4 regions of the Pseudomonas sp. GW821-FHT12A04 genome follow, and region 4 is predicted to be linked to each of the others. Evidence: predicted binding sites of a transcription regulator. Region 4 holds the regulator's gene; each other region holds the start of a gene.
The links. The regulator sigma-54, encoded in region 4, starts transcription at its own class of promoters, with help from an activator protein. The targets are predictions, from matches to a motif close to ANTGGCATNNANNTTGCTNT.
Positions count from the first base shown of each region.

Region 1: flgB (flagellar basal body rod protein FlgB) is a predicted target of sigma-54. The motif match lies at 1,628-1,647, and genes of this name have one in related genera.
Region 2: glnK (P-II family nitrogen regulator) is a predicted target of sigma-54. The motif match lies at 2,401-2,420, and genes of this name have one in related genera.
Region 3: AC1RS8_RS11560 (CmpA/NrtA family ABC transporter substrate-binding protein) is a predicted target of sigma-54. The motif match lies at 3,728-3,747, and genes of this name have one in related genera.

Region 1 covers NZ_JBXAQZ010000008.1:223,688-231,036, forward strand. Annotated here, with positions in the region: gene AC1RS8_RS14820 (chemotaxis protein CheV) at 1-453, shown strand, start outside; gene cheR (protein-glutamate O-methyltransferase CheR) at 499-1,326, shown strand; gene flgB (flagellar basal body rod protein FlgB) at 1,690-2,097, shown strand; gene flgC (flagellar basal body rod protein FlgC) at 2,101-2,544, shown strand; gene flgD (flagellar hook assembly protein FlgD) at 2,560-3,282, shown strand; gene flgE (flagellar hook protein FlgE) at 3,314-4,645, shown strand; gene AC1RS8_RS14850 (ribonucleoside-diphosphate reductase subunit alpha) at 4,804-7,349, opposite strand, start outside.
Region 2 covers NZ_JBXAQZ010000002.1:282,380-289,728, reverse strand. Annotated here, with positions in the region: gene AC1RS8_RS04100 (secondary thiamine-phosphate synthase enzyme YjbQ) at 1-267, opposite strand, end outside; gene AC1RS8_RS04095 (ammonium transporter) at 481-1,818, opposite strand; gene glnK (P-II family nitrogen regulator) at 1,854-2,192, opposite strand; gene AC1RS8_RS04085 (accessory factor UbiK family protein) at 2,614-2,874, shown strand; gene AC1RS8_RS04080 (hypothetical protein) at 3,336-3,782, shown strand; gene AC1RS8_RS04075 (hypothetical protein) at 3,883-4,683, shown strand; gene AC1RS8_RS04070 (YifB family Mg chelatase-like AAA ATPase) at 4,904-6,397, shown strand; gene AC1RS8_RS04065 (aldose 1-epimerase family protein) at 6,404-7,349, opposite strand, start outside.
Region 3 covers NZ_JBXAQZ010000006.1:117,263-124,611, reverse strand. Annotated here, with positions in the region: gene rlmKL (bifunctional 23S rRNA (guanine(2069)-N(7))-methyltransferase RlmK/23S rRNA (guanine(2445)-N(2))-methyltransferase RlmL) at 1-1,576, opposite strand, end outside; gene rmf (ribosome modulation factor) at 2,107-2,322, shown strand; gene AC1RS8_RS11565 (quinone-dependent dihydroorotate dehydrogenase) at 2,616-3,635, opposite strand; gene AC1RS8_RS11560 (CmpA/NrtA family ABC transporter substrate-binding protein) at 3,864-5,075, shown strand; gene AC1RS8_RS11555 (ANTAR domain-containing response regulator) at 5,091-5,666, shown strand; gene AC1RS8_RS11550 (nitrate/nitrite transporter) at 6,006-7,217, shown strand; gene AC1RS8_RS11545 (bifunctional protein-serine/threonine kinase/phosphatase) at 7,225-7,349, shown strand, end outside.
Region 4 covers NZ_JBXAQZ010000004.1:200,854-208,202, forward strand. Annotated here, with positions in the region: gene AC1RS8_RS08585 (KdsC family phosphatase) at 1-520, shown strand, start outside; gene lptC (LPS export ABC transporter periplasmic protein LptC) at 528-1,100, shown strand; gene lptA (lipopolysaccharide transport periplasmic protein LptA) at 1,087-1,635, shown strand; gene lptB (LPS export ABC transporter ATP-binding protein) at 1,635-2,360, shown strand; gene AC1RS8_RS08605 (RNA polymerase factor sigma-54) at 2,608-4,101, shown strand; gene hpf (ribosome hibernation-promoting factor, HPF/YfiA family) at 4,176-4,484, shown strand; gene ptsN (PTS IIA-like nitrogen regulatory protein PtsN) at 4,497-4,961, shown strand; gene rapZ (RNase adapter RapZ) at 4,964-5,821, shown strand; gene AC1RS8_RS08625 (HPr family phosphocarrier protein) at 5,837-6,109, shown strand; gene AC1RS8_RS08630 (ZIP family metal transporter) at 6,138-7,031, opposite strand; gene AC1RS8_RS08635 (superoxide dismutase) at 7,063-7,349, opposite strand, start outside.

The DNA.
Region 1 (7,349 bases), on a different contig from region 4:
GAAGCGATTTCCGTGGGTGTGGTGGATGTCGAAACCCAGCACAAGGCGCTTTCGTTGCGCGTGCTGACGGTCGACGACTCGTCGGTGGCGCGCAAGCAGGTCACGCGCTGCCTGCAAACGGTCGGCGTGGAAGTGGTGGCGTTGAACGACGGTCGGCAAGCGCTGGACTACCTGCGCAAACTGGTCGACGAGGGCAAGAAGCCGGAAGAAGAGTTCCTGATGATGATCTCCGACATCGAGATGCCGGAGATGGACGGGTACACCCTGACGGCGGAAATCCGCAACGACCCGCGCATGCAAAAGCTTCATATCATCCTGCATACTTCGTTGTCGGGGGTATTCAATCAGGCGATGGTCAAGAAGGTCGGTGCCGATGACTTCCTGGCCAAGTTCCGTCCTGATGACCTGGCATCCCGGGTAGTCGACCGGATCAAAGCAGCAGATATCAGCTAGGGGTTCGCACCCCTGGCAGTCAACACGATTTAAGAGGCGGCATCATTGTCTACGGGTAATTTGGATTTCGAACAGTTCCGGGTATTTCTGGAAAAAGCCTGTGGCATTTTGCTCGGTGAAAACAAGCAGTACCTGGTCTCCAGCCGTCTCAACAAACTGATGGAACAGCAAGGCATCAAGTCTTTGGGGGAACTGGTTCAGCGCATGCAGACCCAGCCGCGCAGCGGTTTGCGCGAGCAGGTGGTGGATGCCATGACCACTAACGAAACCCTGTGGTTTCGTGACACCTACCCGTTTGAAGTCTTGAAGAACAAGGTACTGCCCGAAGCGATCAAGGCCAGTCCCGGTCAGCGCCTGCGCATCTGGTCGGCAGCATGCTCGTCGGGCCAGGAACCGTATTCGCTGTCGATGTCCATCGACGAGTTCGAGCGGGTCAACATGGGCCAGTTGAGGATGGGTGTACAGATTGTTGCCACCGACCTGTCCGGTACCATGCTGAACAACTGCAAGACCGGCGAGTACGACAGTCTGGCCATCGGCCGCGGCTTGTCGCCTGAGCGCCTGCAGCGTTATTTCGACCCGAAAGGGCCGGGGCGCTGGGCGATCAAGGCGCCGATCAAGAGCCGGGTGGAATTCCGTTCCTTCAACCTGCTGGACAGCTACGCGAGCCTCGGCAAGTTCGACATCGTGTTTTGCCGCAATGTGTTGATCTACTTCTCCGCCGAGGTGAAGAAGGACATCCTGCTGCGCATCCACAGCACATTGAAGCCAGGCGGTTACCTGTTTCTCGGTGCTTCCGAAGCGTTGAACGGTTTGCCGGATCATTACCAGATGGTCCAGTGCAGCCCGGGGATCATTTACCAGGCGAAGTGAATTTGCCGGCGTCATCGAAAACGGGAGTCCTTATAGGCTCCCGTTTTTTGTGTGCTGATTTCTTGCAAACGCTGCTGGCCCCTGTGGGAGCGAGCTTGCTCGCGATAGCGTCCTGACAGTCGAGTTCAACTTTCCCTGACACACCGCAATCGCGAGCAAGCTCGCTCCCACAGGGGCGGCGGTGTTCTGAAAAGGGTGAGGAGGCGGCAGAAAAGCGGCATCCGGCGGAAAACCGTTGCCGCTTTTCTGTCATTGCCGTGTCGCCATGGCCTGCAAGGCCCCGGTTTCCGGGGTTTTCTGAATTGGCATGGGGCTTGCTAAGTTGATTCTACGAAAAATCAGGTCACCCGAAGGTTTCCCGACATGAGCATCAGCTTCGATAAAGCGCTCGGTATCCACGAACAAGCCCTGGGCTTCCGAGCCCAGCGTGCCGAAGTCCTGGCCAACAACATCGCCAACGCCGATACCCCGAACTACAAGGCTCGGGACCTGGACTTCTCGAAAGTGCTCGCCGAGCAGAACGAGAAAACCAAAAGCGGCACTTTTGCCTTGAACATGACCAACAGCCGTCATATCGAGGCTGAAGGCCTGGGCAATGGCGACGAGTCGTTGCTGTATCGCACGCCGATGCAACCGTCGATTGACCAGAACACCGTGGACGCCCAGCTGGAGCAGTCGAACTACGCGGAAAACGCGATCGGCTTCCAGGCCAGCTTCACCCTGCTCAACAGCAAATTCAAAGGGCTGGTATCAGCCCTGCGCGGAGAGTAAGCCATGTCTCTATCCAGTGTTTTCAACATTGCCGGTAGCGGCATGAGTGCGCAGACCACGCGTTTGAACACCGTCGCTTCGAACATCGCCAACGCCGAAACGGTCTCGTCGAGCATCGACCAGACCTACCGTGCGCGTCACCCGGTATTCGCCACCATGTTCCAGGGCGGGCAGAGCGGCGGCAGCGATTCGCTGTTCCAGAGCCAGGACGCCGCCGGTCAGGGTGTTCAGGTGCTGGGTGTGGTCGAAGACCAGAGCAATCTTGACGCGCGCTACGAGCCGAACCATCCGGCGGCCGATGCCAAGGGTTACGTCTACTACCCGAACGTCAATGTGGTGGAGGAAATGGCCGACATGATTTCCGCAAGCCGTTCGTTCCAGACCAACGCCGAAATGATGAACACCGCCAAAACCATGATGCAGAAGGTCCTGACCCTCGGTCAGTGATAAGGGGCGACTCAGATGAGTGTTAGCGATTCCACCAGTGGTTTGAGCCTCAACGATATCCTGGCCAACTCCTCGATCAAGACCAGCACCACGACTGACGGCCTCGCGTCGGCAACCGGCAGCGCCACGGGCAACAAGGCCCTGGGCAAGGATGCATTCCTGAAATTGCTGGTTACTCAGTTGAAAAACCAGAACCCGCTGGAACCCCAGGACAACGGCGAATTCGTGGCCCAGCTGGCGCAATTCAGCAGCCTGGAAGGCATCACCACGCTCAACGATACGGTGACCGGCCTGGCCAGCAACTACAACTCGTCCCAGGCCTTGCAGGCGTCGTCGCTGGTGGGGCGTTCGGTCATCGCTCCAGGCGACAAGGCCGTGGTCGATACCACCAAGAGCCTCAGCGGCACGGTGGTCGTTCCGTCTTCGGTGGCGTCTGCCACCCTGAAGATCACCGACGCAGCCGGCAAGACAGTGCGCACCATCGACCTCGGTTCACAGAAGGCCGGCAACGCCAGCTTCATCTGGGACGGCAAGAACGATGCGGGTGAGACCGTACCTGCAGGCACCTATACCTTCGGCGCCACGACCACGATCGATGGTCAGTCCGTTGCGTTGATCACCAACCTGCCCGCGACCGTCAACAGCGTGACCATCAGCCAGACCGGCGGTGAGTTGATGCTCAATCTGGCCGGGCTGGGCAGCGTTGCTCTGTCCAAAGTACAAACCATTGGTATGTAGAGCCGACTAACACGGCATAAAGGAGTGGATGATGTCTTTTAATATCGGCCTTAGCGGTCTCTATGCAGCCAACAAACAACTGGACGTGACCGGCAACAACATCGCCAACGTCGCGACCACCGGTTTCAAATCGTCCCGTGCAGAATTCGAAGACGTGTACTCGGCGACCCGCCTGGGTACCGGCAGCAAGACCGTCGGCAACGGTGTGCGCCTGGCCAACGTTTCCCAGCAGTTCGGCCAGGGTGACGTGAGCAACACCGGCAACGTGCTCGATATGGGTATCCAGGGCAACGGTTTCTTTGTCCTGAGCAACAACGGCTCGCTGACCTATACCCGTGCCGGTACGTTCAAGACCGACAAGGAAGGCTACGTCACCAACAGCGACGGTACTGCCCGCCTGCAAGGTTACGGTGTGGACTCCAACGGCAAGATCGTCAATGGCGTGCTGACGGACCTGCGGATTGACACGTCCAACCTGGCACCGAAGTCCACCAGCACCGTGTCGTCGACGATCAACCTGAACTCGACGTCGGCAGTGATCGACCAGACGGTTGCGGCGAACAAGTTCAACCCGTCCAAGACCGAGACTTTTACCAAGTCGTTCAGTACCCCGATCTACGATACGCAGGGTAACCAGCACACCATGGATCAATACATGGTCAAGACTGGAGCGAACACGTGGGACACCTACACACTGATCGATGGCCGCAATCCGGATGGCAGTGATCCTACTGTTACCGCGCCGGTTGCTTCGACCATGTCGTTCGATTCCACCGGCAAACTGACTTCGGTCAGCACGCCAGTGACGCCACCAACCACGCCACCGACTTCGGTGATCAGCAGTGACCTGAAAATCACCAACTGGACCCCGGGCAGTGTCACCAATGGCGTCTGGACAGCCAACGGTGCCGCAGCCGATCCAGCAGGGTTGACCATCGCCATGGCCAACACTACCCAGTTCAATGCCGACACCGCGCGTTCGATTCCGGCGCAGAACGGTTACGCCACCGGCCAGATCACCAACCTGACCATCGATGGCAGCGGTGTGCTGCTGGCCAACTTCAGCAACAACCAGACCAAGCCGATCGGTCAGATTTCCCTGGCCAGCTTCACCAACGAGCAAGGCCTGCAGCCGGTAGGCGGCACCAGCTGGAAAGAAACCTACGCGTCGGGTATCCCGGGCTACGATGCGCCGGAGACCGGCACCCTGGGTTCGATCGTTTCCAACTCCCTGGAAGAGTCCAACGTCAATCTGACCAACGAACTGGTCGACCTGATCAAGGCGCAGAGCAACTACCAGGCGAACGCCAAGACCATTTCCACCCAGAGCACCATCATGCAGACCATCATTCAGATGACTTGATGCTGGTTGGCTGAACATGCTGCACAAGGAGCCCTTCGCAAGAAGGGCTTTTTTGTGCTCGCCGAAAGCCTGTAGGAACAGGCAAAAGAAAACCCCCGACCCGCCAGAGGCTGATCGGGGGTTTCGAGCAAGCACCTTTGGGTGCTTGCTGGCTCAGCTTATTGGCAAGCTTCGCAATCCGGCTCGTCGATGGCGCAAGCCTTTGGCACTGGAGCGGGACCTGCAGGCGCCGCCAGGACCGAGTCGTCACCGTGGTTGCCGCCGCTGGAAACCGCGTTCAGCTTGCCGGTGTTGATGGTCGACTTCTCGGTGCTGGTCGCAGCCAGGGCACGGAGGTAGTAAGTGGTTTTCAGGCCACGGTACCAGGCCATGCGGTAGGTCACGTCCAGTTTCTTGCCCGAAGCGCCAGCGATGTACAGGTTCAGCGACTGAGCCTGGTCGATCCACTTCTGACGACGGCTGGCGGCGTCAACGATCCACTTGGTGTCCACTTCGAAGGCAGTCGCGTAGAGCTCTTTGAGTTCTTGCGGGATGCGCTCGATCTGCTGCACCGAACCGTCGTAGTACTTCAGGTCGTTGATCATGACCGAGTCCCACAGACCGCGAGCCTTCAGGTCGCGAACCAGGTACGGGTTGATCACGGTGAATTCGCCCGACAGGTTCGATTTCACATACAGGTTCTGGTAGGTCGGCTCGATCGACTGCGATACGCCAGTAATGTTGGCGATGGTTGCGGTCGGTGCGATGGCCATGATGTTGGAGTTACGGATACCTTTCTGCACACGGGCGCGAACCGGTGCCCAGTCCAGGGATTCCTTCAGGTCGACATCGATGTACTTCTGGCCACGGGCTTCGATCAGGATTTGTTGCGAATCCAGCGGCAGGATGCCTTTGGACCACAGCGAACCCTGGAAGGTCTCGTAGGCGCCACGCTCATCAGCCAGGTCGCAGGAAGCCTGGATCGCGTAGTAGCTGACCGCTTCCATCGACTTGTCGGCGAACTCGACGGCAGCGTCGGAACCGTAAGGGATGTGCTGCAGGTACAGCGCATCCTGGAAGCCCATGATGCCCAGGCCGACCGGACGGTGCTTGAAGTTGGAGTTCTTCGCTTGCGGCACCGAGTAGTAGTTGATGTCGATAACGTTATCGAGCATGCGCACGGCAGTGTTCACGGTGCGTTCCAGCTTGGCGGTGTCCAGCTTGCCGTCGACGATGTGGTTCGGCAGGTTGATCGAGCCCAGGTTGCAAACGGCGATCTCGTCCTTGTTGGTGTTCAAGGTGATCTCGGTGCACAGGTTCGAGCTGTGGACCACGCCCACGTGCTGCTGCGGGCTGCGCAGGTTGCACGGGTCCTTGAAGGTCAGCCATGGGTGGCCGGTTTCGAACAGCATGGACAGCATCTTGCGCCACAGGTCTTTGGCCTGGATGGTCTTGAACAGCTTGACCTTGCCTGGGTACTCGGTCAGGGCTTCGTAGTACTCGTAACGCTCTTCGAAGGCCTTGCCGGTCAGGTCGTGCAGATCCGGCACTTCGGATGGCGAGAACAGGGTCCACTTGCCATCATCGAAGACACGCTTCATGAACAGGTCAGGGATCCAGTTGGCGGTGTTCATGTCGTGGGTACGACGACGATCATCACCGGTGTTCTTGCGCAGTTCGATGAACTCTTCGATGTCCATGTGCCAGGTTTCCAGGTAGGCACAGACAGCGCCTTTGCGCTTGCCACCCTGGTTAACGGCGACGGCGGTGTCGTTCACTACTTTGAGGAACGGTACAACGCCCTGGGACTTGCCGTTGGTGCCCTTGATGTACGAACCCAGTGCACGGACTGGCGTCCAGTCGTTGCCCAGGCCGCCGGCGAATTTGGACAGCATGGCGTTGTCGTGGATCGCGTGGTAGATGCCCGACAGGTCATCCGGCACGGTGGTCAGGTAGCAGCTCGACAGCTGTGGACGCAGGGTGCCGGCGTTGAACAGGGTCGGGGTCGACGACATGTAGTCGAAGGACGACAACAGGTTGTAGAACTCGATGGCACGGGCTTCGCGGTCTTTCTCTTCGATCGCCAGGCCCATGGCCACGCGCATGAAGAACACCTGCGGCAGTTCGAAACGGATACCGTCCTTGTGGATGAAGTAACGGTCGTACAGGGTTTGCAGGCCCAGGTAGGTGAACTGCTGGTCGCGCTCGTGGTTGATCGCCTTGCCGAGTTTTTCCAGGTCGAAATTGGCCAGCTCAGGGTTCAGCAGCTCGTATTCGATACCTTTGGCGATGTAGGCCGGCAGCGCCTTGGCGTACAGGTCGACCATCTCGTGGTGAGTGGCGCTCTCGGCTACACCGAGGAAGCCCAGGCCTTCGGCACGCAGGGTGTCCATCAGCAGGCGCGCGGTCACGAACGAGTAGTTCGGCTCGCGTTCAACCAGGGTGCGGGCAGTCATTACCAGGGCGGTGTTGACGTCGGTCAGGGCCACGCCGTCGTACAGGTTCTTCAGGGTTTCGCGCTGGATCAGGTCGCCGTCGACTTCTTCCAGGCCTTCGCACGCTTCGGTGACGATGGTGTTCAGGCGACCCATGTCCAGTGGCGCCAGGCTGCCGTCGGCGCGGGTGATGCGGATCGACGGGTGAGCGTTGACCGCTTCCTCGGCCGGGGCGTGGGCAGCGCGTTCTTTCGAACGACCGTCACGGTAAATTACGTAGTCGCGGGCGA
Region 2 (7,349 bases), on a different contig from region 4:
CGGGAGGTCGTCCAGGCCTTCGTCGTTATGCTCATAGCCGTCTGTTCCTTGTGGGATCAGACGATTGAAAAATCGTTCGAAGTCGCGACGTACCGCCGGATCGGCGTTCTCGTTGATGGTCAACGACGCCGAGGTATGCTGCAGCCACAAGTGCAACAGACCGACCCGACACGCCTTGAGTTCAGGCAGGCCGGCGAGTAACTCGTCCGTTACCAGATGAAAGCCCCGGGGCCTCGCCCGCAAGGTAATCAGAGTCTGTTGCCACATACAGTTCTCCGCACGTTCGGGGCGCATTCTAGCGCGCTCTGTGAAAAAACAAAGGCCCTAATATTCCTTCAATCCTGTAAGCCTTTGGCTGCACAAAAACACCCGACGTAAACATCATAAAACCTGTAGGAAAAAACCTTTCAGCTCGGCCTTCAACGACAAATTCCAGACAAAAAAATGCCCGGCAAGCCGGGCAGTTTTTTACGCGCCTGCTTACAAGTTGTAGCCGCGTTCGTTGTGAAGCGCCAGATCGATGCCGACCGCTTCTTCTTCTTCGTTGATACGCAGGCCCATGACCGCATCCAGCACCTTGAGGATGATGTATGTAGCGATCGCGGTGTAGATCACCGTGAAGCCCACGCCTTTGCACTGAATCCACACTTGTGCGGCGATGTCGGTCACGGTGCCGAAGCCACCCAGGGACGGAGCAGCGAACACACCGGTCAGGATTGCGCCGAGGATACCGCCAATACCGTGCACGCCGAAGGCGTCCAGGGAATCGTCATAGCCGAGCTTGCGCTTGAGGGTGGTAGCGCAGAAGAAGCACACCACGCCAGCCGCCAGACCGATTACCAACGCGCCCATCGGGCCAACGGTGCCGGCAGCCGGGGTGATTGCCACCAGACCGGCAACCACGCCCGAAGCGATGCCCAGTGCGCTAGGCTTGCCGTGGGTGAGCCACTCGGCAAACATCCAGCCCAGTGCAGCAGCAGCGGTAGCGATTTGCGTCACCAGCATCGCCATGCCGGCGGTGCCGTTGGCCGCAGCGGCGGAACCGGCGTTGAAACCGAACCAGCCAACCCACAGCATGGCCGCGCCCATCAGGGTGTAACCGAGGTTGTGCGGCGCCATCGGCGTGGTCGGGAAACCCTTGCGCTTGCCCAGCACCAGGCAAGCAACCAGGCCTGCTACACCGGCGTTGATGTGCACCACGGTGCCGCCAGCGAAATCGAGCACGCCCCAGTCCCACATCAGGCCACCGTTGCCGGACCAGACCATGTGCGCAATCGGCGCATACACCAGGGTGAACCAGATACCCATGAAAATCAGCATCGCGGAGAACTTCATCCGCTCGGCGAACGCACCGACGATCAGCGCCGGGGTGATGATCGCGAAGGTCATCTGGAAGGTGATGAACACCGCCTCGGGGAACAGCGCTGCCGGGCCGGTCAGACTCGCTGGCGTGACACCCGCAAGGAACGCCTTGCCCATGCCGCCGAAGAACGAGTTGAAGTTGACGACGCCCTGCTCCATGCCCGTGGTGTCGAACGCGATGCTGTAGCCATAAATGACCCACAGGACGCTGATCAGACCGGTAATGGCGAAGCACTGCATCATCACGGAAAGAATGTTTTTCGACCGAACCATGCCGCCGTAGAACAGCGCGAGGCCGGGAATGGTCATGAACAGCACGAGAGCTGTCGAGGTCAACATCCAGGCGGTGTCGCCGGAGTTGAGGACTGGGGCCGCCACTTCGTCTGCCGCCAGAGCAAGGCTGGGCATTACGATGGACAACAGGGCTCCTAGCCCTGCGAATTTACGCAGAGTCATATTGTTTTCTCCTGGGGCGTTGGGTTTGTGGCGGCTTAGATAGCGTCGGTATCGGTTTCGCCGGTACGGATGCGAATCGCCTGTTCCAGATTGACCACGAAGATCTTGCCGTCACCGATCTTGCCGGTGTTGGCAGCCTTGGTGATGGCCTCGATTACCCGGTCCAGATCCTTGTCGTCGATGGCGACGTCGATCTTCACCTTGGGCAGGAAATCGACCACGTATTCCGCGCCGCGATACAGCTCGGTGTGACCCTTCTGCCGACCAAAGCCTTTGACTTCGGTGACGGTAATGCCCTGCACGCCGATCTCGGACAGCGACTCGCGTACGTCGTCCAGCTTGAACGGCTTGATGATGGCAGTGACTAGCTTCATGAAAACTCTCTCCCGAATTTGGTGGACTTGCCCCAGGAAAACAAACCCGTCTCAAGTCTAAGCGCAGTGCCTGGCTTTGTAACGCATCGTCGGCCTTACCTGCCCGTCCGACGCCAGCTAACCGCTCCTCACGAAACACTCCCCCGCGTTCCGTTTGGCGCACTGCATTCGTCACAGCGACTGCATCAGTGCATGGGTCACCAGCATCTAAGCAGAAAGCTTGCCATCTCCACAAAACCGACTGTTTTCAAGCAATTACAGGTGGATGGTGGATACTTCGCGACAAGACCCCGCACGTTACGCACAACAACGGTGCAACGCCGCCTGTCCCAATGCGCGAAAAGCGTGCATCCCTTGCCCGCGCAAATGACTATAGACACTGCGTGATACACTGCCCGTCATTGTTTCCAGGACATTGCCCATGCTCGCGCCAAAAGACTTCCTCGACGCCCTCACCGGCACCGCCTCCCGCCTTTTCAGCGGTGACACGCCACTGCCGAAAGCTGAAATCGAAAGCCAGTTCAAAATGTTGCTGCAGAGCGGCTTCAGTAAACTGGATCTGGTGAGTCGGGAAGAGTTCGATAGCCAGATGGTCGTACTGGCACGCACCCGCGCCCGCCTCGAAAGCCTCGAAGCGAAAGTCGCCGAGCTGGAAGCGAAACTGAACCCACCAACCGAATAACACCGCAAATGCTCACTGTGGAACCCAATCCACTGTGGGAGCGAGCCTGCTCGCGAAATGGTCGCCACGACCTTCAGACTCACCTGTAGGAATTGCCGCAACCTGCGCTCTTCAAGGCCGCAAGAATCCCGGCAACTTCCTACGAAGATCTCACTCCCCTTCCGATTGCGCAGCAAAGCTCCGGTTCCTAAGCTCACTCCCAACTGATTAGCCAGCAATGGGTTTAGCGACTCGAACAGCACCCGACGCACCGTGACCACGTTCGAACCAGAGATTTATTCCTTTCTCGAATTACGGCCGTGCATGGAAGACCTTCGGGCCTGCCAGTATTTCCGCAGGCTTCGGTTCGCCAATTCGCTCGAAAAAGTTTAAGCCCATGTTACATGGCTTAGATAATAGTTTGTGATGAGCACAACTTTTTAAATGGAATACTGTTAGCAACACCACAAGGAGCAACATCCATGAAAATATCCAAGTCTTTAATTGCCGCTTTCGCATTGACTGCATTTCACATAAGTTCAGCGGTCGCTGGGCCGTCTGTTACAGTCACATTCAAGAACCTTGGAACACAGACTGCTACGTATACCCCCATAACAAACAACGAAGCTATAACGAAAGCAAACGCATCACCTACTCCACAAGCGTCCGTGATTGCAAATGGCTCAGATACGTACGTCATACAAAGCCAGATATCACCTGATTACAATCATGCTAATTTGCGATATCAAATTGGCAACAAGAAATGTATTTATTTAGCTACATTTGTGACGACTCCTGGCTTTGGTGCGAGTAAAACTCCAAAATGGAATAATACGGCCACGCCTAGTGGTGGGGCCACCTGCACCATCAAGGTAACCAAAGCAAATCCGTCCACCTATGTCTGGTCAATAGTAATCACCATGAAATAAAGCATGTAGCGCCTTAGTCGGCTTATAAGATCTTGCCAAAACATCAACATTTATTAGGCAACATATTATATTTTAGTCATCGAACAGGGAGTGGCAAAAAATGGTTAACTCACTAAACAATTTTGCAGCTAACAGCGGCCAAGCGCTGGCTGAAACAAAAAAATTGACAGCGACTCCCGGCAAAAACCCAGGCGTCAACCAAAGCACACCCCAAGTCCCATTTGGCAACGCACGAGATAGCAGTACCGTTTCCACACTAGCGAGCCAATTGAGCGAAGCCTCAGTACGCGCACAGGCCCGGGATGCACGCCTAACTAGAACGGAACTGAGCTCGATGGCTAATAACACATTCAACGAGTTAGTGAGTGCTAATTATACTGCCAATAAATCAACATACGACTCTGAAGTTCCTGACACAGATAATGCCACATTACTAGCGCGCGCCAAAAGTGCGACACAGTATACAAACGGACTCGGCAAAAATCCGTTTTCGGGGATGCCCATGGATCAGCTTGCCTTAATTACTTACGATGACAGCGGCACCTTTACCATCAATGAAAGACGGGCAGCACTGGAAGAGTCAGCCAAACAAGAATTTGCATGGCGACAGAAAGTGGTGGCCGAAGCAGAGTTTGAATACAACAACACTGGAAAACTCACAAACTTCTCCAAAAGTGTCCTTGACCATTACAAGGGCTTGCCCCCAGTTCAGCAAGCACAGTATCCAAACAACTACGAAGCCAAACTTAAGCACTGGATAGATTTAGACTTCAACTATTTTACGAATGTCGCAGAAGGTAAAAAGAAGATGGATGCCGAGAGCTTCGCCGGCAAAATCCTGAACGGCGATAATAGCTTGTTTGACGACACAACTTCTTCCAAACAAGCTGCCTCAACATAAGTTGCTTGATTTACACGCGAAATAAATGCGCAGGGGCGTGTCAGGCTGGCTTTGTCAGCAGGTTTTACGACAGCTGTGCAGCCAAACTCAGCGTTTGGCTGCTGTTACAGAGCGTGGCTTCAGCAACATTCTGCGAAAGTTTCCCTCCTCTCCGACCGGACTCCACGACTACCCTTCAAAAACCCGCAGGAAGCGGCTCCCGTCATCTCAAGGAACGACCATGTCCCTCTCCATCGTCCACAGCCGCGCCCAGATTGGCGTGGATGCGCCCGCTGTCACCGTTGAAGTCCACCTGGCCAATGGTTTGCCGTCGCTGACCATGGTCGGTCTGCCCGAGGCGGCGGTTAAGGAAAGCAAGGACCGGGTGCGTAGCGCGATCATCAATTCGGGGCTGCAGTTTCCGGCGCGGCGGATCACGTTGAATCTGGCGCCGGCGGATTTACCCAAGGATGGAGGGCGGTTCGATCTGGCGATTGCCCTGGGGATTCTCTCGGCCAGTGTGCAGGTGCCTACGTTGACGCTCGATGATGCGGAATGCCTTGGGGAGTTGGCGTTATCAGGTGCCGTGCGGGCGGTTCGTGGGGTCTTGCCAGCGGCGCTGGCAGCGCGCAAGGCCGGGCGCTGGTTGATGGTGCCGCGAGCGAACGCCGAGGAAGCGTGCCTGGCCTCGGGACTGAAAGTAATTGCGGTGGATCATCTGCTTGAGGCCGTTGCGCATTTCAATGGGCATACACCGATTGAGCCTTATGTCTCCAATGGCCTGCTCTACGCCAGCAAACCCTACCCCGACTTGAATGAAGTGCAGGGGCAACTCGCGGCCAAGCGTGCGCTACTGATCGCTGCCGCTGGTGCTCACAACCTGCTGTTCAGCGGTCCGCCGGGAACGGGAAAAACCCTGTTGGCGAGCCGCTTGCCGGGATTGCTGCCGCCCCTGGCCGAAAATGAAGCGTTGGAAGTGGCGGCGATTCAGTCGGTCGTCAGTTGCTCGCCGTTGAGCCATTGGCCGCAGCGGCCGTTTCGCCAACCGCATCACTCGGCGTCCGGCCCCGCGCTGGTGGGGGGCGGCTCGAAACCGCAGCCCGGTGAAATCACCCTCGCCCACCACGGCGTCCTGTTTCTGGACGAACTACCGGAGTTTGATCGCAAGGTTTTGGAGGTGCTCCGGGAGCCACTGGAATCCGGCCACATCGTGATCTCCCGTGCCAAGGACCGCGTACGCTTCCCGGCGCGCTTTCAACTGGTCGCAGCGATGAATCCCTGCCCCTGTGGATATCTTGGCGAGCCGAGCGGCCGTTGCTCCTGTACGCCGGACATGGTTCAGCGCTATCGCAACAAATTGTCGGGGCCGCTGCTGGATCGTATCGATCTGCACCTTACGGTTGCTCGCGAAGCCACGGCGCTGAATCCTGCGTTGAAACCCGGCGACGATACTGCCACCGCCGCCGAGTTGGTTGCCGATGCACGAGAACGGCAACAAAAGCGCCAAGGCTGTGCCAATGCATTCCTCGATTTGCCGGGCCTGCGCAGACACTGCAAGTTATCCACAGTTGACGAAACCTGGCTGGAAACGGCGTGTGAACGGCTGACCTTGTCGCTGCGAGCGGCCCATCGACTGCTCAAGGTTGCTCGCACCTTGGCGGACCTTGAGCAAGTCGATGGCATCACCCGTGAACACTTGGCCGAGGCGCTGCAATATCGGCCGACAACACTCTAGTCAGCATCACCCCTTGTTGAGGTCAACCAACGGCGTCTGCCGCACCTCAGTCTCCCGCCCACCCTGAATCTCGCTCACCTGTTTCAATGCCTTATCCACAGCCGCCTTATCCGCCAACAAGCTGTAGCTGATGCGGAACTGCTTGTGTTCCTTCGGCCCAATCGTCGGCACCAGGTTCAATGGGCGCTGATACCGGCGGTTGTAGGAAAAACTCGTCCCCGGTTCCAGCCCCGTGACATAGCCCTGCCCCTGGGTATCGGTGTTTTTCCACAGGGAGAACACAGGCAGTGTTTGAGTATTGAAGCCGACCGAAACCCCCAGGCTGCCGGCCTTGTTATGTAACACGGTCAACGTATCGCCCTTGGCATCGGCATACGGCACCACGTTATAAACCGTCTCGTCGTAGTCCTTGGTCGGTGCGCGGTAGGTTTGCCAGTCGGGCAGATCGCCTTTGGCTTTGTCGTTGAACGGTGAGACCTGTTTCACCGGCGCGGCGAAGCGGGCGCCCTGTTCCAGGAACGGCGTGCTGAAGTTGCTGTGATACAGCGCCTGGTATTCCTTCGGATAGTCACCGTTGTTGGTCAGGGTGTCGTTGAGGGCGAACGTTACGCTGCCGGGTTCGGTGACCAATTCGGTCGCCACGGAGAAGTCGACTTTCTTGAACGCCTGCTCTTTCAGCTCGCCACGCAGGCTGATGGCGTATGGCGGTTTTTCATCGATGTGCAGGGTGACTTTGTTGGCCGGAATGTTGGCGGCGCGGCCGTGCAGGGTCAGCAGTTCACCGTTGTCCATGCCGGGATGGCCGACCCATTCGTAGCCGCAGCGGGTGACCAGCTCATTGAAACCTTCCAGCCAGCCCAAGCCACCGCGACCATTGAGTTCGATGAAGGACGGGTTGACCACTTCCTTGACCGGCGAATCCCAGCCCATGCGCACATTGCCGACCGAGGCC
Region 3 (7,349 bases), on a different contig from region 4:
CCTGCGGGATGGCTGCCAGGGCATCGAACATGCGGGCCGAAGCCTTTTCCGGATCGATTGATTTCGGCGCGACGTACTCCTGGACATGCACCCAATCGTGATACAGGTCGATGGCCATGGAGTATTCCGGCATGTCGGCATCGTACACGCGGTAGCAGTCGATGCCTTCACGCTTGACCCACTTGCCCAGGGCCTTGAGGTTCTTTTGCAGGCGGTTGGCGAACATCTGCCCGCCTTCGCTCAGGCGCGGCTGCTCGACCACTGGAGCCGGTGCCGGCGCCGGTTTGATCGGGTTGCCGTTTTTGTTGAACTTGCGTTCCTGCGGTTCGTTCGGCGCCTGATCGTAGGCGGCTTGCTCGCGCTCGACCTGGCGCTGCTCCGGAGTACGACGCTCGCCGGTGACGAATTGATCCGGCAACACCTTGATCAGCAACAGCTTGCACGGCAAGGCGCCGTTCCAGAACGAATACTGCTTGTGGCTGCGGATACCCATGCGCTTGCCCAGGTCCGGGGCGCCGGTGAACACCGCGGCTTCCCAGTTGAGGCAAGCCTGACGCAGGCGTTCGCCAAGGTTCTGGTAAAGGTAGAGCAGGCTCGCCTCGTCGCCCAGACGCTCGCCGTATGGTGGGTTGCAGATCACCAGGCCTTTCTGGTTCTGGTCCGGACGCGGCTCGAAGGTCGCGACTTCACCCTGGTAGATCTTGATCCACTCACTGAGGCCGGCACGTTCGACGTTGTTGCGACCCGGTTGAATCAGGCGCGGGTCGGCTTCGTAACCGCGAATCCACAGCGGCGGCTTGGCCAGGCCGGCCGCGGCGCGTTCGGTGGCTTCTTCGTGGAGTTTTTTCCACAGCGCCGGTACGTGACCGAGCCAGGCGGTGAAGCCCCACTGCTCGCGACGCAGGTTCGGCGCCATGTCGGCAGCGATCATGGCGGCTTCCACCAGGAACGTGCCGACACCGCACATCGGGTCGGCCAGAGCGCCGCCTTCGGCCGCGATACGGGGCCAGCCGGAACGGATCAGGATGGCGGCCGCGAGGTTTTCCTTGAGCGGCGCCGCACCTTGCTGCAAGCGATAGCCGCGCTGGTGCAGGCTGTGACCGGACAGGTCAAGAGACAGAATGGCTTCGCCACGATCCAGGCGCAGGTGAATGCGCAGGTCCGGGTTGAGCTTGTCGATGGACGGACGGTCACCTTGCGGGGTGCGCAGTTTGTCGACGATGGCGTCCTTGACCTTCAGCGCGCCGAAGTGGGTGTTGTCGATACCTGAGCCATGGCCGCTGAATTCGACGGCCAGGGTGCCGTCATTGAGCATGTGGTCTTGCCACTCGATGTCCAGCACGCCGTGGTACAGGTCTTCGGCGTCCTTCATTTGGAAACGCTTGAGCACCAGCAGCACGCGGTTGGCCAGGCGCGACCACAGGCACAGGCGATAAGCGGTTTCCATTGTGGCCATGCCGCGTACGGCAGAGGTGTGCTCCCGCGCTTCCTCAAGGCCAAGCCCGACGGCTTCCTCGATGAGCAGGCCTTCAAGGCCTTTTGGGCAAGTGAGGAAGAGTTCGAAACGATCGGACATGGGAATTCCAGAACCTTTAGCTAAGTGACCGGGCAACGCATTGCCGGTCCGGTTTTCAATCAGGCACTTTTCTCGAAGAGCGCCCGCGTGGCACGAAGGTGTGCCGTTCCACCCCTGCTGCTCGGGTTAAATGAGCTTAGATGCAAGGACAGATAAAAAAGTTGATGCAACAAAATGTCATAAGTCGACCCTTCGTCGAATAGTGCTTCCCGGCAACGGGAGCCATTCTCACTAAAGGATTAAGCCCATCATCCAGCGCAGAGCCGATCATACCGGGGTTTGGCCAATAAATACGCTACAAACGCTCTGTTACTTATGGCGTTAGCACATGAACGGTTACGTCCTTATGACAAAACGATCATTCCCTCGATGTGACGCATTGGTTAGAACTCAATACAGGTTGGCGCCGCAATGACGCCAACACCTTGGCTCGTCACGCCGGCAACGAGCCCCCAACGGCAGAGTTTTTCTGCCAGACCTCAATAGAGGTCGACGCGATAAATACAGTCAACAAGTGAGGGCAACACCCTATGAGAAGACTTAAGCGTGATCCGTTGGAAAGAGCATTTTTGCGCGGATATCAATATGGCGTTGGTGGTAAATCCCGTGAGCTTTGCCCATTTACTCTACCGTCGGTACGTCAAGCCTGGATTAACGGCTGGCGAGAAGGACGCGGCGACAACTGGGACGGTATGACCGGCACTGCGGGAATCCACAGACTCAACGAACTTCACGCCGTCGGCTAATTACAGGGCAGAACACTCCGACACGACAATCTGATTTGTACTGAATTAACCATGCACGTCCCATCCGGACGGCGGGCTCCGGCCCAGGGGCTCCTTTAAAGGGGCCCTTTTTTATGCCTGCTTCACATTCAGCGACGATACCCTTGTGGCGAGGGGGCTTGCCCCCGTTGGGTCGCGAAGCGGCCCCGAAACCAATCGACTCGGTGACACAGGTAAAACACAGTGGCCGGAATTGCGGCTGCTTCGCAGCCGAACGGGGGCAAGCCCCCTCGCCACAAAAGCCCCAACAGTCTTCAGCGTAGTGCTGCGATTGCGTCTACCGACTCACGAATCAGCGCCGGGCCTTTGTAGATGAAGCCCGAGTAGATCTGCACCAGGCTCGCGCCCGCGGTGATTTTCTCCGCTGCGTGCTTGCCTTCGGTAATACCGCCGGCAGCGATGATCGGCAGCCGACCACCCAGCTCCGATGCCAGCACTTTCACGGTGTGGGTGCTCTTGTCGCGAACCGGCGCGCCGGACAGACCACCGGCTTCTTCGCCGTGCTCCATGCCTTCGACGCCTATACGGCTCAGGGTGGTGTTAGTCGCAATGACCGCATCCATCCCGGTTTCGATCAGCGCTTGCGCAACTTGTGCGGTTTCTTCGTCGCTCATGTCCGGCGCGATCTTGATCGCCAGCGGTACATGTTTGCCATGACGCAAGGCCAGTTCCGCGCGGCGCTCGGCCAGATCGGCCAGCAACTGCTTGAGCGAGTCACCGAATTGCAGGCTGCGCAGGCCCGGCGTGTTCGGCGAGCTGACGTTGACCGTCACATAGCTGGCGTGGGCGTAGACCTTGTCCAGGCAGATCAGGTAGTCGTCCACGGCACGCTCGACCGGCGTATCGAAGTTCTTGCCGATGTTGATGCCCAGCACGCCCTTGTATTTGGCCGCCGCCACGCGGGCCAGCAGGTGATCGACGCCGAGGTTGTTGAACCCCATGCGATTGATGATCGCCTCGGCTTCCGGCAGACGGAACAGGCGCGGCTTCGGGTTGCCCGGCTGCGGACGCGGCGTGATGGTGCCGATTTCGACAAAACCGAAACCCAGTTGGGCGAAACCATCGATGGCCGCGCCGTTCTTGTCCAGGCCGGCGGCCAGCCCCACCGGATTCGGGAAGTCCAGGCCCATGACATTCACCGGCGTCTTCGCCGGGGCCTTGCACAGCAAGCCGTTGAGCCCAAGACGCCCGCCCGCGCCGATCAGGTCCAGGGACAGATCGTGGGAGGTTTCCGGGGAGAGTTTGAACAACAGCTGACGGGCCAGGGTGTACATGGGCGGATTTGACTCGATTGGCGGCGAATTGAGGCGGCGATTATAGCCGGGCAACGGGGTGGCAAGCGAGGCGCGTGATCAAATCAACGGATAATGGCATATGCCTTGCACCACTCTGGGCACCAGCACCCATGCCAACGACCGAATGTGTGCAAAGACAATGGCGTCGTCCCCGACCTGCTCATGCAAGAACTCGGGACGACGTTTTTTTTGCAAGGTGAACACGCGATGAACGAACCATCAGCCGGCCCTCTGGCCTGGGTCAATGGCAGCGATGCCCCGGAAAAAACCGAAATCAATCTCGGCTTCATGGCTCTGAGCGACTGCGCCTCGGTGGTTGTCGCCGCCACCCAGGGCTTCGCCCAACCCCATGGCTTGACCCTGAACCTCAAGCGTCAGTCGTCCTGGGCCAACCTGCGGGACAAACTGGTCAGCGGCGAACTCGATGCCGCCCACAGCCTCTACGGTCTGGTTTACGCCGTTCACCTGGGCATCGGTGGCGTGGCCGCGACCGACATGGCCGTGCTGATGGGCCTGAATCAGAACGGCCAGAGCATCAACCTGTCCCGTGGTTTGCAAGCGCTTGGAGTGACCAGTCCTGAAGCACTGGAACGGCACGTGCACCAAACTCGCTCAAAATTCACCTTCGCCCAAACGTTTCCAACCGGCACCCACGCCATGTGGTTGTATTACTGGCTCGCCAGCCAGGGCATTCACCCGCTCCTGGATGTCGACAGCGTGGTGGTGCCGCCGCCGCAAATGGTCGCGCACCTGCGGGCCGGGCGTATCGACGGGCTCTGCGTCGGCGAACCCTGGTCCGCCAGCGCCGTGCAACAGGACCTCGGCTTCACCTTGGCCACGACCCAGACCATCTGGCCCGATCATCCGGAAAAGGTCCTGGGCTGCACCCGCGCCTTCGTCGAGCAATACCCCAACACTGCCCGCGCGTTGGTGATGGCGATTCTGGAGGCCAGTCGCTTCATTGAAGAAAGCAGCGAAAATCGTCGCAGCACCGCGCAATTGCTCAGTGCAGCGCAATACCTCGATGCGCCGCTGGAGTGCATAGAGCCGCGCCTGCTGGGCGACTATGTCGATGGTCTGGGCAATCGCTGGCAAGACCCACACGCCCTGCGCTTCCACGGTGAAGGCGAGGTCAATCTGCCGTACCTGTCCGATGGCATGTGGTTCATGACCCAGTTCCGTCGCTGGGGTTTGTTGCGCGACGACCCGGATTACCTCGCCGTGGCCCGTCAAGTCCAGCAACTAGACTTGTATCGTGAAGCGGCCAGCGCTGTAGGGGTCGCGGCACTGGGCAAGAAGATGCGCAGCAGTCAGTTGATCGACGGCAAGACCTGGGACGGTTCGGACCCGGCCGGTTATGCCCGCAGTTTCAAACTGCACGCCATGAGCGACAGCTCGCACCGATCCGCCAGCCGCTGACAGGAGACCATGAACATGCTGCGTATCCTGCTGATCAACGACACCGCTAAAAAAGTCGGGCGCCTGAAGGCCGCCCTGATCGAGGCCGGATTCGAAGTGATCGATGAATCCGGCCTGACCATCGACCTGCCCGAACGCGTCGAAACGGTGCGTCCGGATGTGATTCTGATCGATACCGAGTCACCGGGCCGCGATGTCATGGAACAAGTGGTGCTGGTGACTCGCGACCAGCCACGACCGATTGTGATGTTCACGGACGAACACGACCCCGATGTGATGCGACAGGCGATCAAGTCCGGTGTCAGCGCCTACATCGTCGAAGGCATTCACGCACAACGCCTGCAGCCGATTCTCGATGTGGCCATGGCACGTTTCGAAAGCGATCAGGCCTTGCGTGCCCAACTGCATGCCCGCGACCAGCAATTGGCCGAGCGCAAGCGCATTGAACTGGCCAAGGGACTGCTGATGAAAATGAAGGACTGCAACGAGGAAGAGGCCTACACACTGATGCGCCGCCAGGCGATGAGCCGCCAGCAGAAGCTGATTCAAGTGGCGGAGCAGATTATTGCCATGAGCGAGTTGCTCGGCTGAAGTTCCGTGGCGAATGTTCTATCGCCTTCGCGAGCAAGCCCGCTCCCACAAGGGCGCTACGCCGAACACGAATCACCTGTGGGAGCGGGCTTGCTCGCGAATGGCTGCAACCCGGTTTCGGTTGTTGGCACAGATCTCGCTAAGTAATCAACACAGGTAACCAACGGCGGTTGCCCCACCTACGACAAAGACGTCGCTCACCTCATTTGCCCTTGGCGGATCGGGTAGCGGCGTTTTTTCGTTTTGGCCCCACAGCACGGGGCCGGTGGTGCGGCCGTATCGGCGCCCCACCTGCAAGCTCATGACTCCTTTCGAGACTCTTCACAGCTGAGGTGCGCAATGAATTCAAGCTTCTGGAAATCCGGCCATACACCCACATTGTTCGCAGCCTTCCTCTATTTCGACCTGAGCTTCATGGTCTGGTACCTGCTCGGTCCTTTGGCGGTACAGATCGCCGCCGACCTGCACCTGACGACGCAGCAACGGGGGCTGGTGGTCGCCACGCCGATTCTGGCCGGGGCGGTGTTGCGCTTCGTGATGGGGATGCTGGCTGATCGCCTGTCGCCCAAAACCGCCGGCCTGATCGGTCAGGTCATCGTGATCTGCGCGCTGTTCGGCGCCTGGAAACTCGGAATCCACAGCTACGAGCAGGCGTTGCTGCTGGGCCTGTTCCTCGGCATGGCCGGCGCTTCGTTCGCCGTCGCCTTGCCCCTGGCCTCGCAGTGGTATCCGCCGCAGCATCAAGGCAAGGCCATGGGCATCGCCGGCGCGGGGAACTCGGGCACGGTGCTCGCCGCATTGATCGCCCCGGTGCTGGCGGCGGCGGTTGGCTGGAGCAACGTGTTCGGTTTCGCCCTGATTCCGCTGATTCTGACCCTGATCGTCTTCGCCTGGCTGGCCCGCAATGCCCCCGAGCGGCCAAAAGCCAAATCCATGGCCGACTACTTCAAGGCCTTGGGCGATCGTGACAGCTGGTGGTTCATGTTTTTCTACAGCGTGACATTCGGCGGCTTCATCGGTCTGGCCAGTGCCCTGCCCGGTTATTTCAACGACCAGTACGGCTTGAGCCCGGTGACTGCCGGCTACTACACCGCTGCCTGCGTGTTCGGCGGCAGCCTGATGCGCCCCTTGGGTGGCGCGCTGGCTGACCGGTTCGGCGGCATTCGGACTCTGCTGGCTATGTACACCGTCGCGGCGATCTGCATTGCCGTGGTCGGCTTCAATCTGCCGAGTTCCTACGCCGCACTGGCACTTTTCGTCTGCACCATGCTCGGTCTGGGCGCAGGCAATGGCGCGGTATTCCAATTGGTGCCCCAGCGTTTTCGCCGGGAAATCGGCGTGATGACCGGCCTGATCGGCATGGCCGGCGGTATCGGTGGCTTTGCCCTCGCGGCCGGCATGGGCGCGATCAAGCAAAGCACCGGCAGCTATCAACTGGCACTGTGGTTGTTCGCCAGCCTCGGCGTTCTGGCCTGGTTCGGTCTGCACGGCGTAAAACGTCGCTGGAGAACCACCTGGGGTTCGGCCGCCGTGACGGCAGCGCGAGTCTGACGCCCCGATGAGCCTGCAACTGAGTTTCGCCGAAGCCAGCGCCATCGGTCCTCGCGAGGAAAACCAGGATGCCCTGCGCCTGGTCACGCCGGCTCCGGCGCTGGCCGCGAGCAAGGGTTACCTGTTCGCGAT
Region 4 (7,349 bases):
TGCGGACCTGCTGCAACGCGGCAAACAGATCAAGCTGGCGGTGTTCGATGTCGATGGCGTCCTGACCGATGGGCGCCTGTACTTCCTCGAAGACGGCAGCGAGTTCAAGACGTTCAACACCCTCGACGGCCAGGGCATCAAGATGCTGATGGCCGCCGGCGTGCAGACCGCCATCATCAGTGGCCGCAAGACCCCGGTGGTCGAGCGGCGGGCCAAAAACCTCGGTATCCCGCACCTCTATCAGGGTCGCGAGGATAAACTGGTGGTACTCGACGAACTGCTGGCCCAACTCAACCTGAGCTATGAACAGGTGGCCTACCTCGGCGACGACCTGCCGGACCTGCCGGTGATTCGCCGCGTCGGCCTGGGCATGGCGGTGGCCAATGCCGCCAGCTTCGTGCGTGAACACGCCCACGGCATCACCCTCGCCCGTGGCGGCGAAGGTGCCGCTCGCGAATTCTGCGAATTGATCCTGCGCGCCCAGGACCGCCTCGACGCGGCCAATGCGGCGTACCTGTGAGCCCACTATGCTGAGCAAAAAATTTCGCAACACCCTGATGTTCAGTTGCATCGCGGCGATATTCGCTGCGGTTGGCTACTGGAACATCAGCCCGGAACGTTTCCTCGACAAGCCGGTAACGCCGGTCGATGAAAGCGCGATCGACTATTACGCCATCAACGCCCACAGCGTGCAGTACCTGCCCGACGGCAAGCTGCAATATGATCTGGTGTCCGACAAGGTCGAGCACGTGAAAGCGACCGAGGTGACATTGCTGACCAACCCCGACCTGAATGTGTTCCGCGGCACTGAATTCCCGTGGCACGTCCAGAGCCTGCGCGGCGAGGTCAACCCTGATGGCACACAGGTCGAACTGATCGATGACGTGCGCATCACGCGCTTCGACGAGAAAAACCGTAGAACCCTGATCACCAGCACCCGCATGACCGTGTTCCCGCAGCAGCAATATGCGCAGACCGAGCAAGACGTTAGAATCGACGGCGCTGGCGGTGTATCGACTGGCAAGGGAATGAAAGCGTATTTGAAAGAAAGCAGGATACACCTGCTATCGAACGTAAGAGGACAGTATGAGGCTCGTTAAAACCCTCCCGATTTTGCTCAGTCTGGGCGCAGCACTGGGAAGCGTGAGCGCCTGGGCTCTGCCGGAAGACCAACAGCAGCCTATCCGTATTCAGGCCGACGATGCCCAGCTGGACGACAAGCAAGGTATTGCTACCTATAAGGGTGACGTGATCATCACCCAAGGCTCGATGAAGGTGACAGGCAACACCGTTACCATCACCCGCACCCCGGCTGGCGACATTGACGTAGTGACCTCGGTGGGCAACCTGGCGTACTTCGAGCAATTGCAAACGGCTGGCGATACCAAGCCTGTCCAGGGTTGGGGCGTGACGATCCAGTATCACGCTTCGCAAAATCGCGTCGTACTGATCGACAAGGCCAAAGTTGTCGACAAGGACAACAACGTCACCCAAGGTGAGAAAATTGTCTACGACACGGACAAGAAACTCGCCAGCGCCGGTCGCGCCACAGGCAGCAAAGTCACCGAGGCGCGTCCGCGTATCGACATGGTGATCCAGCCGAAGAAGAAAACCGACGAGAAAAAGGCCCAGTAATGGCAACTCTGAAAGCTCAGCATCTGGCCAAGAGCTACAAGAGCCGCCAGGTCGTGCGTGACGTCAGCCTGTCCATCGACAGCGGCCAGATCGTCGGCCTGCTTGGCCCGAACGGCGCCGGCAAGACCACCTGCTTCTACATGATCGTCGGCCTGGTGCAAGCCGATCAGGGCCGTGTCCTGATCGATGACCTGGACGTCAGCCACCAACCGATGCACGGCCGCGCAAAGGCCGGTATCGGCTACTTGCCGCAGGAAGCATCGATCTTCCGCAAACTGTCGGTGGCCGACAACATCATGGCCATCCTCGAGACCCGCAAGGAACTCGACAAGGCCGGTCGTCGCAAGGAGCTGGAAAGCCTGCTGCAGGAATTCCACATCAGCCACATCCGCGACAACCTGGGCATGAGCCTGTCCGGTGGTGAGCGCCGTCGCGTGGAAATCGCCCGCGCCCTGGCCACCAACCCGAAATTCATCCTCCTCGACGAGCCCTTCGCCGGCGTGGACCCGATTTCGGTCGGCGACATCAAGCAGATCATTCACCACCTCAAGGCCAAGGGCATTGGCGTGCTGATCACGGACCACAACGTTCGTGAAACCCTGGATATCTGTGAAACCGCCTATATCGTCAATGACGGCCAACTGATTGCCGAAGGCGACGCAGAGACCATCCTGGCCAACGACCTGGTCAAGGAAGTGTATCTGGGCCATGAGTTCCGCCTGTAAGCGCTGAGCCGTGCCCAGGCAGCTTGCCCGGGCACCTGACCAGCCACTCACCAGCGCTTCCGTGCCGACAAGCGTGGTCAGCCCTCGACAAGGGCAGCGCTGCAACACAGCTTTATAGTTTTTTATTGTTACAGCGCTCTAGGCAAACCCTTTAGTTTCAGGCATATAATTTGCTTAAGTTTGGCGCCCCGGCGCCCTGTAGTGGATGGCGCATGTGCGCCGGCGAATAAGGTGTTAAGCCCCTGCCATGAAACCATCGCTAGTCTTGAGAATGGGCCAGCAGCTGACGATGACACCGCAGCTGCAACAGGCCATCCGCCTGCTCCAATTGTCAACCCTGGACCTGCAACAGGAAATCCAGGAGGCCCTGGAGTCCAATCCGATGCTCGAACGCCAGGAAGAAGGCGACGACTTCGACAATTCCGACCCCCTGGCCGACAACGCCGAACAAAAGCCCAACACCGACATCCAGGAGCCCTCCTACCAGGAAAGCGCCCCGACGGTTGATAACCTCGATGAGGGTGACTGGAACGAGCGTATCCCCAACGAACTCCCCGTCGACACCGCGTGGGAAGACGTTTACCAGACCAGCGCCAGCAGCCTGCCCAGCAATGATGATGACGAGTGGGACTTCACCACCCGCACCTCGGCCGGCGAAAGCCTGCAGAGCCACTTGCTGTGGCAACTGAACCTGGCCCCGATGTCCGACACCGATCGCCTGATCGCCGTGACCCTGATCGACTGCATCAACAATCAGGGCTACCTGGACGAAACCCTCGAGGAAATCCTCGAAGCGTTCGACCCGGAACTGGACATCGAACTGGACGAAATCGAAGCCGTCCTGCACCGCATCCAGCAATTCGAGCCCGCCGGCATCGGCGCCCGCAACCTGGGCGAATGCCTGCTGCTGCAATTGCGCCAGCTGCCTGCCAAGACCCCTTGGCTGGCCGAGGCCAAGCGCCTGGTCACCGATTACATCGACCTGCTTGGCAGCCGCGACTACAGCCAGTTGATGCGTCGCATGAAGCTCAAGGAAGATGAGCTGCGCCAGGTCATCGAGCTGGTCCAGAGCCTCAACCCGCGCCCGGGCTCGCAGATCGAGTCCACCGAAGCCGAGTACGTCGTTCCTGACGTCATCGTGCGCAAGGACAACGAGCGCTGGCTGGTGGAGCTCAATCAGGAGTCGGTGCCACGGCTGCGGGTCAATGCCCAGTACGCCGGTTTCGTGCGCCGCGCCGACACCAGCGCCGACAATACCTTCATGCGCAATCAGTTGCAGGAGGCCCGCTGGTTCATCAAGAGCCTGCAAAGCCGCAATGAAACCCTGATGAAGGTTGCCACCCAGATCGTCGAGCATCAGCGCGGCTTTCTGGAGTACGGCGACGAAGCCATGAAGCCGCTGGTCCTGCATGACATCGCCGAAGCGGTCGGCATGCATGAATCGACGATTTCACGGGTGACCACCCAGAAGTTCATGCACACCCCCCGGGGCATTTATGAACTGAAGTACTTTTTTTCCAGTCACGTAAGCACCTCCGAAGGCGGCGAATGCTCGTCCACGGCGATCCGGGCGATCATCAAAAAACTGGTTGCAGCGGAAAATCAGAAAAAGCCGTTGAGTGACAGCAAGATCGCTGGTTTACTGGAGGCACAAGGCATTCAGGTGGCTCGCCGCACCGTCGCCAAGTACCGCGAATCCCTCGGGATCGCGCCTTCGAGCGAACGCAAGCGGTTGATGTAGGGCCACGCCACAGCGTTCCAGTGGTAGATCATCTGATCTGCCGCTTTATGCACTGGCAACGAAGGAGAAGCTGTATGCAAGTCAACATCAGTGGACACCAACTGGAAGTGACCGAACCTCTTCGCACCTACATCGGCGAAAAACTCGAACGATTGGAGCGACATTTCGACAAGATCACTAATGTGCAGGTCACGATGACCGTCGAAAAACTGAAGCAGAAAATCGAAGCCACGCTGCATATTCCCGGGAATGAAGTGGTCGCCAACGCGGAACATACCGATATGTATGCCGCGATCGACGCACTCACCGACAAGCTGGATAAACAACTCAAAAAGCATAAGGAAAAGACCCAGAGCCTCCTCCAGGGCGCAACCGGTCGTTAACACTCCCAACCCATGATCCGACTTGAAAGTATCCTGACCCCCGGCCGTTCCCTGGTGAACGTGCCGGGAGGCAGTAAAAAGAAAGCCCTCGAACAAATTGCCAATCTTATCGCCCGCGAAGTGCCGGCCCTGGAGATGCAAGATGTCTTCGAGGCGCTGATCGCCCGTGAAAAACTCGGCTCCACCGGGTTTGGCAATGGCATCGCTATTCCACATTGCCGTCTCAAGGGCTGTGTTTCGCCCATCAGTGCATTGATGCACCTGGACGCCCCTATCGATTTCGACGCCATCGACGGCGCGCCGGTTGACCTGCTGTTCGTGCTGTTGGTCCCGGAAGCCGCCACCGATGCGCACCTTGAGCTGCTGCGACAGATCGCCAGCATGCTCGACCGCAAGGAAGTTCGCGAAAAGCTGCGTAGTGCTACAAGCAACGAAGCCCTGTATCAGGTTGTCCTTGACGAGCAAAACGGTCAGTAATCATGCGCTTGATCATCGTCAGTGGCCGTTCCGGCTCAGGTAAAAGTACCGCCCTCGACGTTCTTGAGGACAGCGGCTACTACTGCATCGACAACCTGCCAGCCGGTCTGCTGCCGGAGCTGGCCGAACGCGCCCTGGTTCATACCGAGATGTTGCAGCCGCTGGTCGCCGTTTCCATTGACGCGCGCAACCTGCCCAGCCACCTGTCACGCTTCCCCGACCTGCTCGAGGAAGTCCGTGCCCGCCACATCCAGTGCGATGTGCTGTACCTGGACGCCGACGAAGAAACCCTGCTCAAGCGTTTCTCGGAAACCCGCCGACGTCACCCCCTGACCAACGCCAACCGCTCGCTGGCCGAAGCCATCAGCGTCGAGAGCGTCCTGCTCGGGCCGATTGCCGACCTCGCCGATCTCAAGATCAACACTACCAGCCTGAACCTGTATCAACTGCGCGATGCCATCAAACTGCGTCTGTTGAATCAGCCGGAGCCGGGGACTGCGTTCCTGGTGGAATCCTTCGGCTTCAAGCGCGGCATGCCGGTGGACGCCGACCTGGTGTTCGATGTGCGCTGCCTGCCCAACCCTTACTGGAAACCGGAGTTGCGCGAACAGTCCGGGCTCGATCAACCGGTTGCCGAATACCTGGCGGCTCAGCCGGATGTCGAAGAGATGTTCCAGGACATTTCCACATACCTGCTAAAGTGGCTGCCTCGCTTTGCCGCCAGCAACCGCGCCTACGTCACCATTGCCATTGGCTGCACTGGCGGACATCACCGTTCCGTCTACCTGACCGAGCGTCTGGGGCAAACGCTGCAACAATCCCTGAAGAACGTCCAGGTCCGCCACCGCGACCTCAGCTAAAGGATTCACATCGCGATGCCTGCTCTGGAAATCGAAATCATCAATAAACTGGGTCTGCACGCTCGCGCTTCTGCAAAATTCGTTGGGGTAGCAGGTCAGTTCCCGTGCCAGATCAGGGCCGGACGTACACCACAGTCCATGGTCGATGGCAAAAGCATCATGGCGATGATGATGCTGGCCGCCGGCAAAGGCACCACGATCCACTTGAGTACAGAAGGCGAGCAGGAACAGGAAGCGCTGGATGCTCTGGTGGCGTTGATCAACAACTTCTTCGACGAAGGCGAGTAATACAACCACAAAAGCCCCTCACCACAAATCAAGCGAGGGCTGTATCCATCACCATCATCAAACAAAACCCCATCAGCAGCCCGAGGCTGGCAAGCTTGTCATGACCATTGCGGCGCGACTCGGGAATGACTTCGTGGGTCACCACCAGCAGCATCGCCCCCGCCGCCAGCGCCAATCCCAAAGGCAGCAGCAGTTCAGCCAGGCTCACCAGCCACGCGCATAGCAGTGCGAACACCGGTTCTACCAAACCTGACGCCGCACCGATCAGGAACGCCTTGCCCCGGGACATCCCTGCCCCGGCCAGCACCAAAGCGATGACCAACCCTTCCGGTACATCCTGCAAGGCAATGCCCATGGCCAGGCTGTCGGCGTCAGGCATTGCGCCACCGGCCGAAACACCTACCGCCATGCCTTCCGGGATGTTGTGGGCGATGATGGCAAATACGAACAGCCAGATCCGCGGAGCAATGACCGGTCGTTCCAGCGTACCGACCAGCATGTCCGGGCTGGCGCCAGAGACCTTCCGATCCACCAGGAACAACAGGAAGGCGCCGAGCATAATGCCGAAGCTGATCAGCCCACTGGACGCCCAAGGTGACAGTCCAAGCCCTTCGGCGGCAGAGATGCCCGGAACGATCAGCGAAAATGCCGTCGCAGCCAGCATCACGCCAGCGCCAAAGCCAAGCAAAGTGTCGCTGAGCATCTGCGGCATCCGCCGAATCACCAACACCGGCACCGCGCCCAGCGCGGTACCCAAGGCGCAGATCGCACCGCCCTGCAGTGCGCGCAGCAACTTCGGCTCAAGGTCGAGCCATGCCAGCCCATGGGCAACCAAAAGGCTCATTCCCGCCAGCAGTAACAGCGATCCAAACGCGTAACGAAACATCCGTCCATTTCCGATCGCCAGTGTTTCAGTGCCCATAGTCCAGCCTTGGATTGTTTTTATGGAAGACTTAAACCAGTGCGGCCTGATAGCGCGCAGCGACTTGCGGCCAATTGATCACGCGGTAGAACGCGCTGATGTATTCCGGACGACGGTTCTGATAACGCAGGTAATAGGCGTGCTCCCAGACGTCGAGACCCAGAATCGGGGTATTGCCGCTCATCAACGGGCTGTCCTGGTTACCGCTGCTTTCCACTACCAAGGTCTTTTGCGGGGTCACGCTCAGCCAGGCCCAGCCGCTGCCGAAGCGGGTCAACGCGGCCTTGGTAAAGGCTTCCTTGAAGCTGTCGAGACCGC